Regions from separate parts of the Micromonospora xinjiangensis genome, predicted to be linked through region 2. Evidence: riboswitches for the same ligand, from Rfam matches in the RefSeq annotation. Region 2 holds a riboswitch; each other region holds the start of a gene.
What was found. Region 2 has a riboswitch for cobalamin ahead of cobN (cobaltochelatase subunit CobN). Riboswitches for the same ligand answer to the same signal wherever they lie in the genome.

Region 1 (3,270 bases), on a different contig from region 2:
AGCAGCACGTCGTGCCAACCGGCGGTGGCCAGCCGGCCGAGCAGCCAGGAGTAGACCGCCTGGATGCTGTCGGCGTTCTGTTGCAGCAGGTAGGTCTGGCCGGCGGAGAGGAACGCGGACACCGCCACCCCGGCCAGGATCAGCATCGCGGGTGAGCGGCTCCGGCCGCCCGCCGCCCCGATGAGGTAGGTCAACGCGACCGCCGCCAACGAGCCGACGAACGCGGCGAGCGGGATGGTCAGCGGAAGGTCGGTGAGGGCACCGCCGGCACCGGCGCCGCCGAGGGCGATCACGGCGGTCACCGCGAGCCCCGCCCCGGGCGCCACGCCGAGCAGGTAGGGGTCGGCCAGTGGGTTGCGGAACGCGCCCTGGTAGCAGCCGCCGGCGAGGGCCAGCGTCCCGCCGACGAGCAGGCCGAGCACCGCCCGGGGCAGCCGCAGCTCGGTCACGATGGCGATCTCCCGCTCGGTGAGCCCGCTCTCCAGGTGCACGCCGGGAAGCAGGTTGAGCAGCTCGGCGGCGACGCTGCCCGGAGGCAGGGTGACCGGGCCGAGCGACACCCCGGCCACCAGCGCGACGAGCATCGCGGCCACCCCGGCGGCCAGCCAGATCGGGCGCAGGCCGACCGGCCGGGACGCGGAGGGCGTCCCGGCCGGCCGGGCGGGCGGCGCCGCGGGGGTCACGGGAAGGACCCTGGTCACCGGCGGCGGTCCGTCACGCGGGCACCTTGGCGACCGCGTCCACGATCGCCCGCAGCAGGTCCACCACGCGCGGCCCCCAGCGCGAGGCGACGCTGTCGTCGAGCGCGACCACCTGGTTGTTCTTCACCGCGGTCAGCCCGGACCAGCCGCTGCGCGCCTTGACCGTGTCGGGGCTCTGCTGGCAGCACTTCGTGTCGGCCAGGAAGATGAAGTCCGGGTCGGCCTTGACGATGACCTCCTGGGAGAGCTGCGGGTAGCCGCCGTTCTTGCCCTCGGCGTCGGCCGGGTCCGCGATGTTCTCCAGTCCGGCCATCGCGTAGAGCGAGCCGATGAAGGTCTTGCTGGTCGCGCTGTACAGCTGCGGATTCAGCTCGTGGTAGAAGGTGAGCTTCTCCGACCGCTGCGGCAGGTCCTTGACCAGCTTGGTGATGTCGTCGCGCATCCGCCGGGTCACGTCGGCCGCCTCGGTGGCATGGCCGGTGAGGGTGCCCAGGTCGGTGATCTGCCGGTACGTGTCGTCGAGGGTGGTCGCCGCGGGGGTCACCAGCACCGGGATCTTCAGCTTGCCGAGCTGGTCGACCACCTTGTTGCGGTCGTCCGAGATCACGACCAGGTCGGGGTTGCGGCCGGCGATGGCCTCCGCGTTCGGCTGGAAGCCGGACAGGTCCGTCTTCGGCGCCTCCGCCGGGTAGTCGGAGTTGTCGTCGACCGCGATGACCTGCGGCCCGGCGCCGATGGCGTACAGCATCTCGGTGGCGCTCGGCGAGAGCGAGACGATCTTCTCGGGGCGCTTGTCGAGGGTGATGTTGCCGACCGTGGCCGGGAAGGCGGCGGTGGGCTGGCCGGTGCCGCCGGCGGCGGGCGAGTCGTCGGCCTTCTCGGCGCAGGCGCCGAGGGCGAGCGCGGCGACCGCGAGGGTCGCGGCGAGCAGCCGGGGGGTACGTCTGGACATCGGTCCTCCTGTCGGTCGAGGAGCGTGGTGCTTCGCCGACAGGGACAGGCGCCCGTCCGCGAGGCGCCCTTCCTCGAGAGCGCGGGTCGCGACCGTCCGCAGGCGACCTGGCTCGTTCACCGCCGGTGGGCCGGCGGGACATCACAGTTGCGGGACAGCGCCGGATTCGCACCGGCTTCGCTGTGGAACGGTCGGTAAGACGGTAGCGCACCCCTCCAGGAGGCTGACTGATCAAGAGGCCGATCGACGGCGGTCGACGGTACGGCCCCGCCGGTCCCGTGCCTGGTTACCGGTATGTCCTGATCGAACCGCGTGGTGGGGCCCCGCCGGGGGCGGGACGGGGCCCCACCGGCTCAGGAGGCGGTGATGGTGATGTTGTCCACAGCCGCCTCGACCAGGCTCGCGCCGGAGGCGTCCGCCGCCTGCACGAGGATCCGCACCGTCTGCCCGGCGTACGGGGTCAGGTTGAGGGTCGAGACCGCCCAGGAGCCGTTGCGGTTGGCCGCTGCGCCGGCCTGGTTGAGCAGCGTGGTGGTGCCGCCGCCGTGCACCACGCTGACGCGGAGGTAGTCGGCCGACGAGGAGTTCGAGCCGTGCGCGAGATACCAGGCCAGTGAGAGGGTCAGCGTGCCGCTCGACGGCAGCGCCACCGCGGGCGACTGCGCGCTGGTCACCCCGCCGTCGAGGTCGTAGTCACCGGCCCCGGTGCCGGCCAGCCGCCCGGTGACCAGGTCGTTGCCGCCGGCGTACGGGGTGAGCTGCTTGGCCCCGCTGGACGTGGTCGCCTGGGCGGCGCCCCGCTCCCAGGCCCCGGCGGTCGCCGTGTCGGTGCCGGACGGGTTGATCGTCCAGCCGGTCGCGGTCTCGAAGGTGTCCGACCACACCGTCGTGCCGCCACCGCCGCCGCAGTACTGCGCCTGCTTGCCGATCGCCCGGTACGGGCAGTCGGCGTACTCGCTGAGCATCAGCACCGCCTCCCGGTTGCGGGAGGTCTGCGCCGGGATCACCTCGTCGGGCGGGTAGAACCCGCCGCCGGAGGCGGAGCCCGGGTACATCTCGAAGGTGTACGCCCAGATGCCGTGCGCCGCCCACATCCAGTCGATGCTGGTGCCATCGGCGATGTAGAGGTCGCTGGACTGCTCGGGGGTGTAGCCGTTGGTGGCCGCCATCTGCTGGCCGATGGTGGCGAAGGTGTTGTACTGGTCGGCGGTCATCCCGCTCGGCGTGTTGGCGGTGGTGTAGCCGAAGGGCCAGAGCACGAGCTGCGAGTACGTGTGGAAGTCGATGTTGGCCTTGATCTGCTGGACGCCGCCGACCACCCGACTGTTCACGAAGTTGCGCAGCGCCTGCGTCTCGGGGGCGGAGAAGGCCGACGGGCCCCGGTAGGTCTCCGACGATGTCGAGCCGGACGAGCCGCCGCAGCAGCCCCACTGGTAGCTCCAGTTGCGGTTGAGGTCGGTGCCGACGTACGACGATCCGCTGTTCGGCTGCCGGTTCTTGCGCCAGGAGCGGTAGGACCCGGTGGCGATGTCGTACTCGCTGCCGTCCGGGTTGACCGTGGGCACGATCCAGATCTCCCGGCCGTTGACGATGTTGGTGATCCGGGAGTCGCTGCCG
Region 2 (3,270 bases):
CGCTGTACGAGGCGGCCCGCACGGGCTACCCGGAGCGGATGCGCGCCTGGAACCGGGCGCACCCGGAGCGCCGCGCCCGCTGACCCTCGCCACCCGGCCCGGCCCCCGCGCCCGACCGTCAGCCCGCTTCCACCGCCGCCCGCGCCTGCGCCCGGGTCATCGGCTCGCCGTGGCTGGAGACGTACCAGTCGTAGCCGTCGTCGAGCAGCCGGCGGACCAGCGCGAGGTCGGGGCCGTCGTCGGGTCGGCGCAGGTGGAGCGGGGGCGGGTAGAAGCAGTCGCCGAGCAGCATGACGCCGGAGTCCGGCACCAGCACCACGGTCGAGTCGGGAGCGTGGCCGCCGCCGACGTGCCGCAGCGCCACCCCGACCGGTAGCTCGAGCGCGTCGGTGAACGTCCGGGTGGGTGGCAGCACCGCGAAGTCGTCCCACGAGTCGACGGCGAACGCCCGGGCGCGGAAGCTCGGAGCGAGCCGCGGGTTGGCGTGGACCTGCTCGCGCAGGTAGCGGTGGCTCCACGGCCGGGCCGCCTCGGCCCGCAGCAGCTCCCGGCCGGAGGCGTGCCCCACGATCTCGACGTCCGGCCAGGCGCAGGCGCCCCAGACGTGGTCCCAGTGGTGGTGCGTGTAGACCAGCCAACGCGGGTCGGGCAGCCCGGCGGCGTGCAGCGCCGCCCGGATCTCGCGGGCGTGCGCGGGGCTCTGCCCCGCGTCGACCAGCACACTGCCGCGCTCGTCGACGACCACCGCGACACCGGCCTGGACGGCCGCCGGGTCGGGATCACCGGGGCAGAGCCAGACGCGGCCGGCGAGATGGTGGAACCGCATGGGAATGATGGCCGGCCCCTTCCGGATCGCTCGTGGACGCTCGATCGTCCGGCGGTCGATCCTAGTGGTCGCCACCGACGATCCCGCGTGACCAGCGTCGTCGCGGCCGGGGCCGCGTTGACCCGCGGTCGACGGGTGTGGCAGCATTCGCGGCCTGACGGCAGTGAAGGAAGCCGGTGCGATTCCGGCGCGGTCCCGCCACTGTCACCGGGGAGCGATCCCCCCTCGCGAGTCACGGCCGCGCGTGCGTGGTTGGAAGGCCGGGGGTGAGCGTCGATCCGGGAGCCAGGATACTTCGGCCGTCGGGATGTGACCCCAGGGCGTGGACACCCGAGGAGGACCCGATGACGCACCGCGTCCACCCTGCCGCCGGCGATCGCCGCGACCGGCCCGCGCTCACCAGCGCCCCCCGCCGCGCTTCCCGCACCAGCACCCCGACCGGCCACTTCGGACCTCCGACCGGCGTCGGGCCCGGCCGCACCCGCTGACCCCGCGCCGACCGGCCGGCGCCGGGGTCGCGGCCGACGCGTCGGCTCCGCCCCGGTGACGGTCGCCTCTGCCGAGGCCCGCGCCACCCGCCCCCTTCCGCCCGGCCGCCCGTGCGGCGACCCGGGCGTCACCTCCCGGAGCCACCCCGTGCGTACCCTGCTGCTCTCCACCTCCGACACCGACCTGCTGGCCGCCCGGGCCAGCGGTGCCGACTACCGGCTGGCGAACCCGGTCCGCCTCGACGCCGACGCCGTGCCCGCGCTGCTCGACGGCGTGGACGTCGCCGTCGTACGCCTGCTGGGCGGCCGGCCGGCGTGGCCGGACGGGCTCGCCACCGTGCTCGCCTCCGGCGTGCCGACGGTCGTGCTGAGCGGCGAGCCCACGCCGGACGCGGAGCTGATGGCGGCGTCCACCGTGCCCGTCGGGGTGGCCACGCAGGCGCTGGCGTACCTCGTCGAGGGTGGCCCGGAGAACCTCGCCCAGCTGGCCCGGTTCCTCTCCGACACGGTGCTGCTCACCGGCGAGGGCTTCGCCCCGCCCGCCCCCACCCCGGCGTACGGCGTGCACGGTGAGCGGCCGGCGGCCGCGACGGCGGACCCGCGGCGGCCCACGGTCGGCATCGTCTTCTACCGGGCGCACGCGCTCGCCGGGAACACGGCCTTCGTCGACACCCTCGCCGACGCGGTGACGGCGGCCGGCGGCGACCCGCTGCCCGTCTACTGTGGATCGTTGCGTGGCCTGGCCGCCGACGCCGGCCCCATGGAGCTGCTCTCCCGCTGCGACGCGTTGCTGGTCACGGTGCTCGCGGCCGGCGGCGCGGTGGCTGCCGACGCGTCCGCGGGCGGCGACGAGGACGCCTGGGACGTCGGCGCGCTGGCCTCGCTCGACGTGCCCGTGATCCAGGCGCTCCTGCTGACCAGCACCCGCGAGCAGTGGGCCGGCTCGGACGCGGGCCTCACCCCGCTGGACGCCGCCATGCAGGTGGCCGTCCCCGAGTTCGACGGCCGGATCATCACGGTGCCGTTCTCGTTCAAGCAGATCGACAGCGACGGCCTCTCCGTCTACGCGGCCGACCCGGAGCGCGCCGCCCGCGTCGCCGGCATCGCGGTGCGCCAGGCCCGGCTGCGGCGCCTGCCGAACGCCGAGAAGCGGCTCGCGATCGTGCTCAGCTCGTACCCGACGAAGCACTCCCGGGTCGGCAACGCCGTCGGCCTGGACACCCCCGCCTCGGCGGTGCGGCTGCTCGCCGCGCTCGCGGACGCCGGCTACGACCTGGGCGACGCGCCGCCGCCGGACGACGGGGACGCGCTGATCCACGCGCTGATCGCCGCCGGTGGCCACGACGTCGAGTGGCTCACCCCGGAGCAGCTCGCCGCCGCCGAGGCGCGGGTGCCCGGCCAGGTCTACCGGCGCTGGTTCGCGCAGGTGCCCGCACCGCTGCGCGAGCGGATGCGCGCCCACTGGGGCGAGCCGCCCGGCGAGCTCTACACCGACGGCGGCGACATCGTGCTGGCCGGCCTGCGGTTCGGCAACGTGGTGCTGCTCATCCAGCCGCCGCGCGGCTTCGGCGAGAACCCCATCGCCATCTACCACGACCCCGACCTGCCACCCAGCCACCACTACCTGGCCGCGTACCGGTGGCTCGCCGCCCCGCCCGCCGACGGTGGGTTCGGCGCCGACGCGGTGGTGCACCTCGGCAAGCACGGGACGCTGGAGTGGTTGCCCGGCAAGGGCCTCGGCCTCGCCGCCGACTGCGCCCCGGACGCCGTCCTCGGTGACCTGCCGCTGGTCTACCCGTTCATCGTCAACGACCCCGGTGAGGGCACGCAGGCCAAGCGCCGGGCGCACGCCGTGGTCGTCGACCACCTGGTGCCGCCGATGGCCCGGGCCGAGACGTACGGCGACCTGGCCAAGCTGGAGCAGCTGCTCGACGAGTACGCGACCGTGCAGGCCCT
Region 3 (3,270 bases), 320 kb from region 2:
AGGCGGCCCAGGTCGGCGCCACGGTCTCGAAGCTGGCGTCGCCGCCGTCGAGACCGGCCTGGTAGATCGCCAACACCCGGTCGGCGTCCCGCGCGGTCATCGGTCGGATGGTGAGGTCGGCCATCCGCGACTCCATTCCGGTGCCTGGGCGCGTGTCCAGCAGAGACTCGCACATCGATGAGACGGATGTCAGCCGGGGGGCGTACCGAAGCCGGCGAGGCGAGGCCGCTCGCCGTAATCGACCCGGACACCGGCGCCCCTGCCGCACGGGCCGCAGACGCAGGAATCGCGGCCATCGCCGCGCGCCCTGTTGACGGTACGGGCGGTGACGTGGTCTGCTCGGTGCGTAGCGCTAATGACAATCGTAATCGTTAGCGAGATGGAGGAGGATTATGTCTCTCACCGTGCCACCCACCCTGCTGGAGGCCGCCGAGGCCGGCCCCGTCGACGACGCGGAGTTCGTCACCTGCGTCCGCGACTCGTTGCCCTACGCCTGGCAGACCGTGAGCCGGGTCGTCGCCGATCTGCAGGCCGGTGACGCCGACTTCGCCGACAACGTGGTGCCGCCCCCCGGCGAGGTGGAGCGGGGGCAGCTGCTGCGGGCCCTCGCCAGCGACGCCATCCGCGGCAGCCTCGAACGCCACTTCGGCGTGCGGCTCGCCTTCCAGAACTGCCACCGGGTCGCGGCGTTCCGACCGTCGGCCGTGGACTCCGACACGTACCGCAGGTTCGTCTCCACCCGCGACCAACTGCTCAACCAGTCGCCGGAGCTGCGCAACTGCTGACCCCCCTCCCGGCGCCCGGAGGGCCGGCGTGCGCCTCGGGCGCGCGCCGGCCCTTCCGTCGTGCGCCGACGGCGACAGCGCCTTGCCGACCGGCCCGGCGCAGCCCTCGATGGTGAGACCAAGCCGACACGCCGACCCGATATCTGGTGTTGCCCTCCACCCGGTGCAGCCATATATGGTGTCGACCGCAGCTGGTTCGGCCACCTCCTCCGGTGGTCGAGGCAAGAGGGAACCCGGTGGGAATCCGGGACTGCCCCGCAGCGGTGAGTGGGAACGACCGCCGTCATCAGCACTGGGCCGACAGGGGCCTGGGAAGCGACGGCCAGTAGGCGACCGGCCGTGCCGGTCACGCCCGCGAGTCCGAAGACCTGCCAGCACGCCGCACGCCCGTCCCCGGGCGTGTGACGGTCCGAGGCCGCGCGGGACGGCCGACGCCACCGGACGGCCGCCACCGCGGCGTCCGTCGGTGTCCGCTCCCGCGCGCCCAAGGCCATCCGGTCTTCGTCTCGCGAGGAGAGAGAAGTGACAGTCACCGAGGTCGGTCCCGTCGCCACCGTGGCGCCGGGTCCCCGCGTCCCGCACCACGTGTCCGTCCGTCAGCGGGACGGCGCGGCCGAGCCGGTCGACGTCGACACGCTCGTCCGGGCGATCGAGCGGTGGACCGGGGACCTCGCCGACGTCGACCCGGTGCGGGTGGCGAGCCGGACGATCAGGGGGTTGTACGACGGCGCGACCGCCGACGAGCTGGCGCGGCTGTCGATACAGACGGCCGCCGAACTCATCGGCGAGGAGCCCCAGTACTCGCGCCTGGCTGCCCGCCTGCTCGCCGCGTACATCGACGAGGAGGTGCGCGGGCAGGGCATCGGCTCGTTCAGCAGCGCGATCCGGCAGGGCCACGCCGAAGGGTTGATCGGTGACGGGACCGCCGCGTTCGTCGCGGCCCACGCGGCCGCTCTCGACGACGCCGTCGACGCCGCGAACGACCTGAGGTTCGAGTACTTCGGGCTGCGTACCGTCCACGACCGCTACCTGCTGCGGCACCCGACGAGCCGGCTCGTGCTGGAGACACCGCAGTACTGGCTGCTGCGCGTGGCCTGTGGACTGTCACGCACGGCGGACGAGGCGATCGGCTTCTACCGGCTGATGTCCAGCCTGGCGTACCTGCCGAGTTCGCCGACGCTGTTCAACTCCGGCACCCGGCACACCCAGATGTCCTCCTGCTACCTCGTCGACTCCCCCCGCGACGAGCTGGACTCGATCTACCAGCGGTACGCGCAGGTCGCCAACCTGTCGAAGTTCGCCGGCGGCATCGGCATCGGGTTCTCCCGGGTGCGCTCGCGTGGGGCGCTGATCCGCGGCACCAACGGGCGGTCCAACGGGATCGTGCCGTGGCTGCGGACCCTGGACGCCAGCGTGGCCGCGGTGAACCAGGGCGGTCGGCGCAAGGGCGCCGCCTGCGTCTACCTGGAGCCGTGGCACCCCGACGTCGAGGAGTTCCTCCAGCTGCGGGACAACACCGGCGAGGAGGCGCGACGCACGCACAACCTGAACCTGGCCAACTGGATCCCGGACGAGTTCATGCGCCGGGTCGAGACGGACGGGATGTGGTCGCTGTTCGACCCGGACGAGGTGCCCGAGCTGCCGGACCTGTGGGGCGACGAGTTCGACGCCGCGTACCGGGCGGCCGAGGCGCAGGGCCGCTACGTGCGGCAGGTGCCGGCCCGGGAGTTGTACGGGCGGATGATGCGGACCCTCGCGCAGACCGGCAACGGGTGGATGACGTTCAAGGACACGTCCAACCGGTTGTGCAACCAGACCGCCGAGCCGGGCAACGTGGTGCACCTGTCCAACCTGTGCACCGAGATCATCGAGGTGTCCAGCGACACCGAGACCGCCGTGTGCAACCTGGGCTCGGTGAACCTCGCGGCGCACCTGGCCGACGGCGGCGTCGACTGGGAACGGCTGCGCGCCACCGTCCGCACCGCGGTCACCTTCCTCGACCGCGTGATCGACATCAACTACTACCCCACACCGCAGGCGGCGGCGAGCAACCCCCGGTGGCGACCGGTCGGTCTCGGCCTCATGGGGTTGCAGGACGTCTTCTTCGCGCTGCGACTGCCGTTCGACTCGCCGGCCGCCCGGGAACTCTCCACCCGGATCAGCGAGGAGCTGTACCTCACGGCCCTGGAGACCTCGGCGGACCTCGCGCAGCGGTGCGGCCCGCACCCCGCCTTCGCCGAGACGCGGGCGGCCCGCGGCCGGTTGCAACCGGACCTGTGGGGCGTGACGGGCACCCAGACGGCGCGGTGGACCGCGCTGCGGGAGCGGGTCGCGGCGCACGGGCTGCGCAACTCGTTGCTCGTCGCGATCGCCCCGACCGCCACGATCGCCTCGATCGCCGGCTGCTACGAGTGCATCGAGCCACAGGTGTCCAACCTGTTCAAGCGCGAGACACTCTCCGGCGAGTTCCTCCAGGTCAACACCT

Region 1: it holds a riboswitch for cobalamin, as region 2 does, so the genes downstream of both, SM573_RS14345 (ABC transporter substrate-binding protein) here and cobN (cobaltochelatase subunit CobN) in region 2, are expected to answer to the same signal.
Region 3: it holds a riboswitch for cobalamin, as region 2 does, so the genes downstream of both, SM573_RS23495 (ribonucleoside-diphosphate reductase subunit alpha) here and cobN (cobaltochelatase subunit CobN) in region 2, are expected to answer to the same signal.

What each region holds. Positions count from the first base shown of each region.
Region 1 covers NZ_JAXCFO010000003.1:517,871-521,140, reverse strand. The annotation lists gene SM573_RS14350 (FecCD family ABC transporter permease) at 1-584, opposite strand, end outside; gene SM573_RS14345 (ABC transporter substrate-binding protein) at 715-1,653, opposite strand; cobalamin riboswitch at 1,734-1,861, opposite strand; gene SM573_RS14340 (M14 family metallopeptidase) at 2,007-3,270, opposite strand, start outside.
Region 2 covers NZ_JAXCFO010000006.1:123,394-126,663, reverse strand. The annotation lists gene SM573_RS22080 (hypothetical protein) at 1-83, shown strand, start outside; gene SM573_RS22075 (MBL fold metallo-hydrolase) at 119-826, opposite strand; cobalamin riboswitch at 968-1,144, shown strand; gene cobN (cobaltochelatase subunit CobN) at 1,463-3,270, shown strand, end outside.
Region 3 covers NZ_JAXCFO010000006.1:447,399-450,668, forward strand. The annotation lists gene SM573_RS23485 (N-acetyltransferase family protein) at 1-124, opposite strand, end outside; gene SM573_RS23490 (SCO5389 family protein) at 393-785, shown strand; cobalamin riboswitch at 976-1,161, shown strand; gene SM573_RS23495 (ribonucleoside-diphosphate reductase subunit alpha) at 1,341-3,270, shown strand, end outside.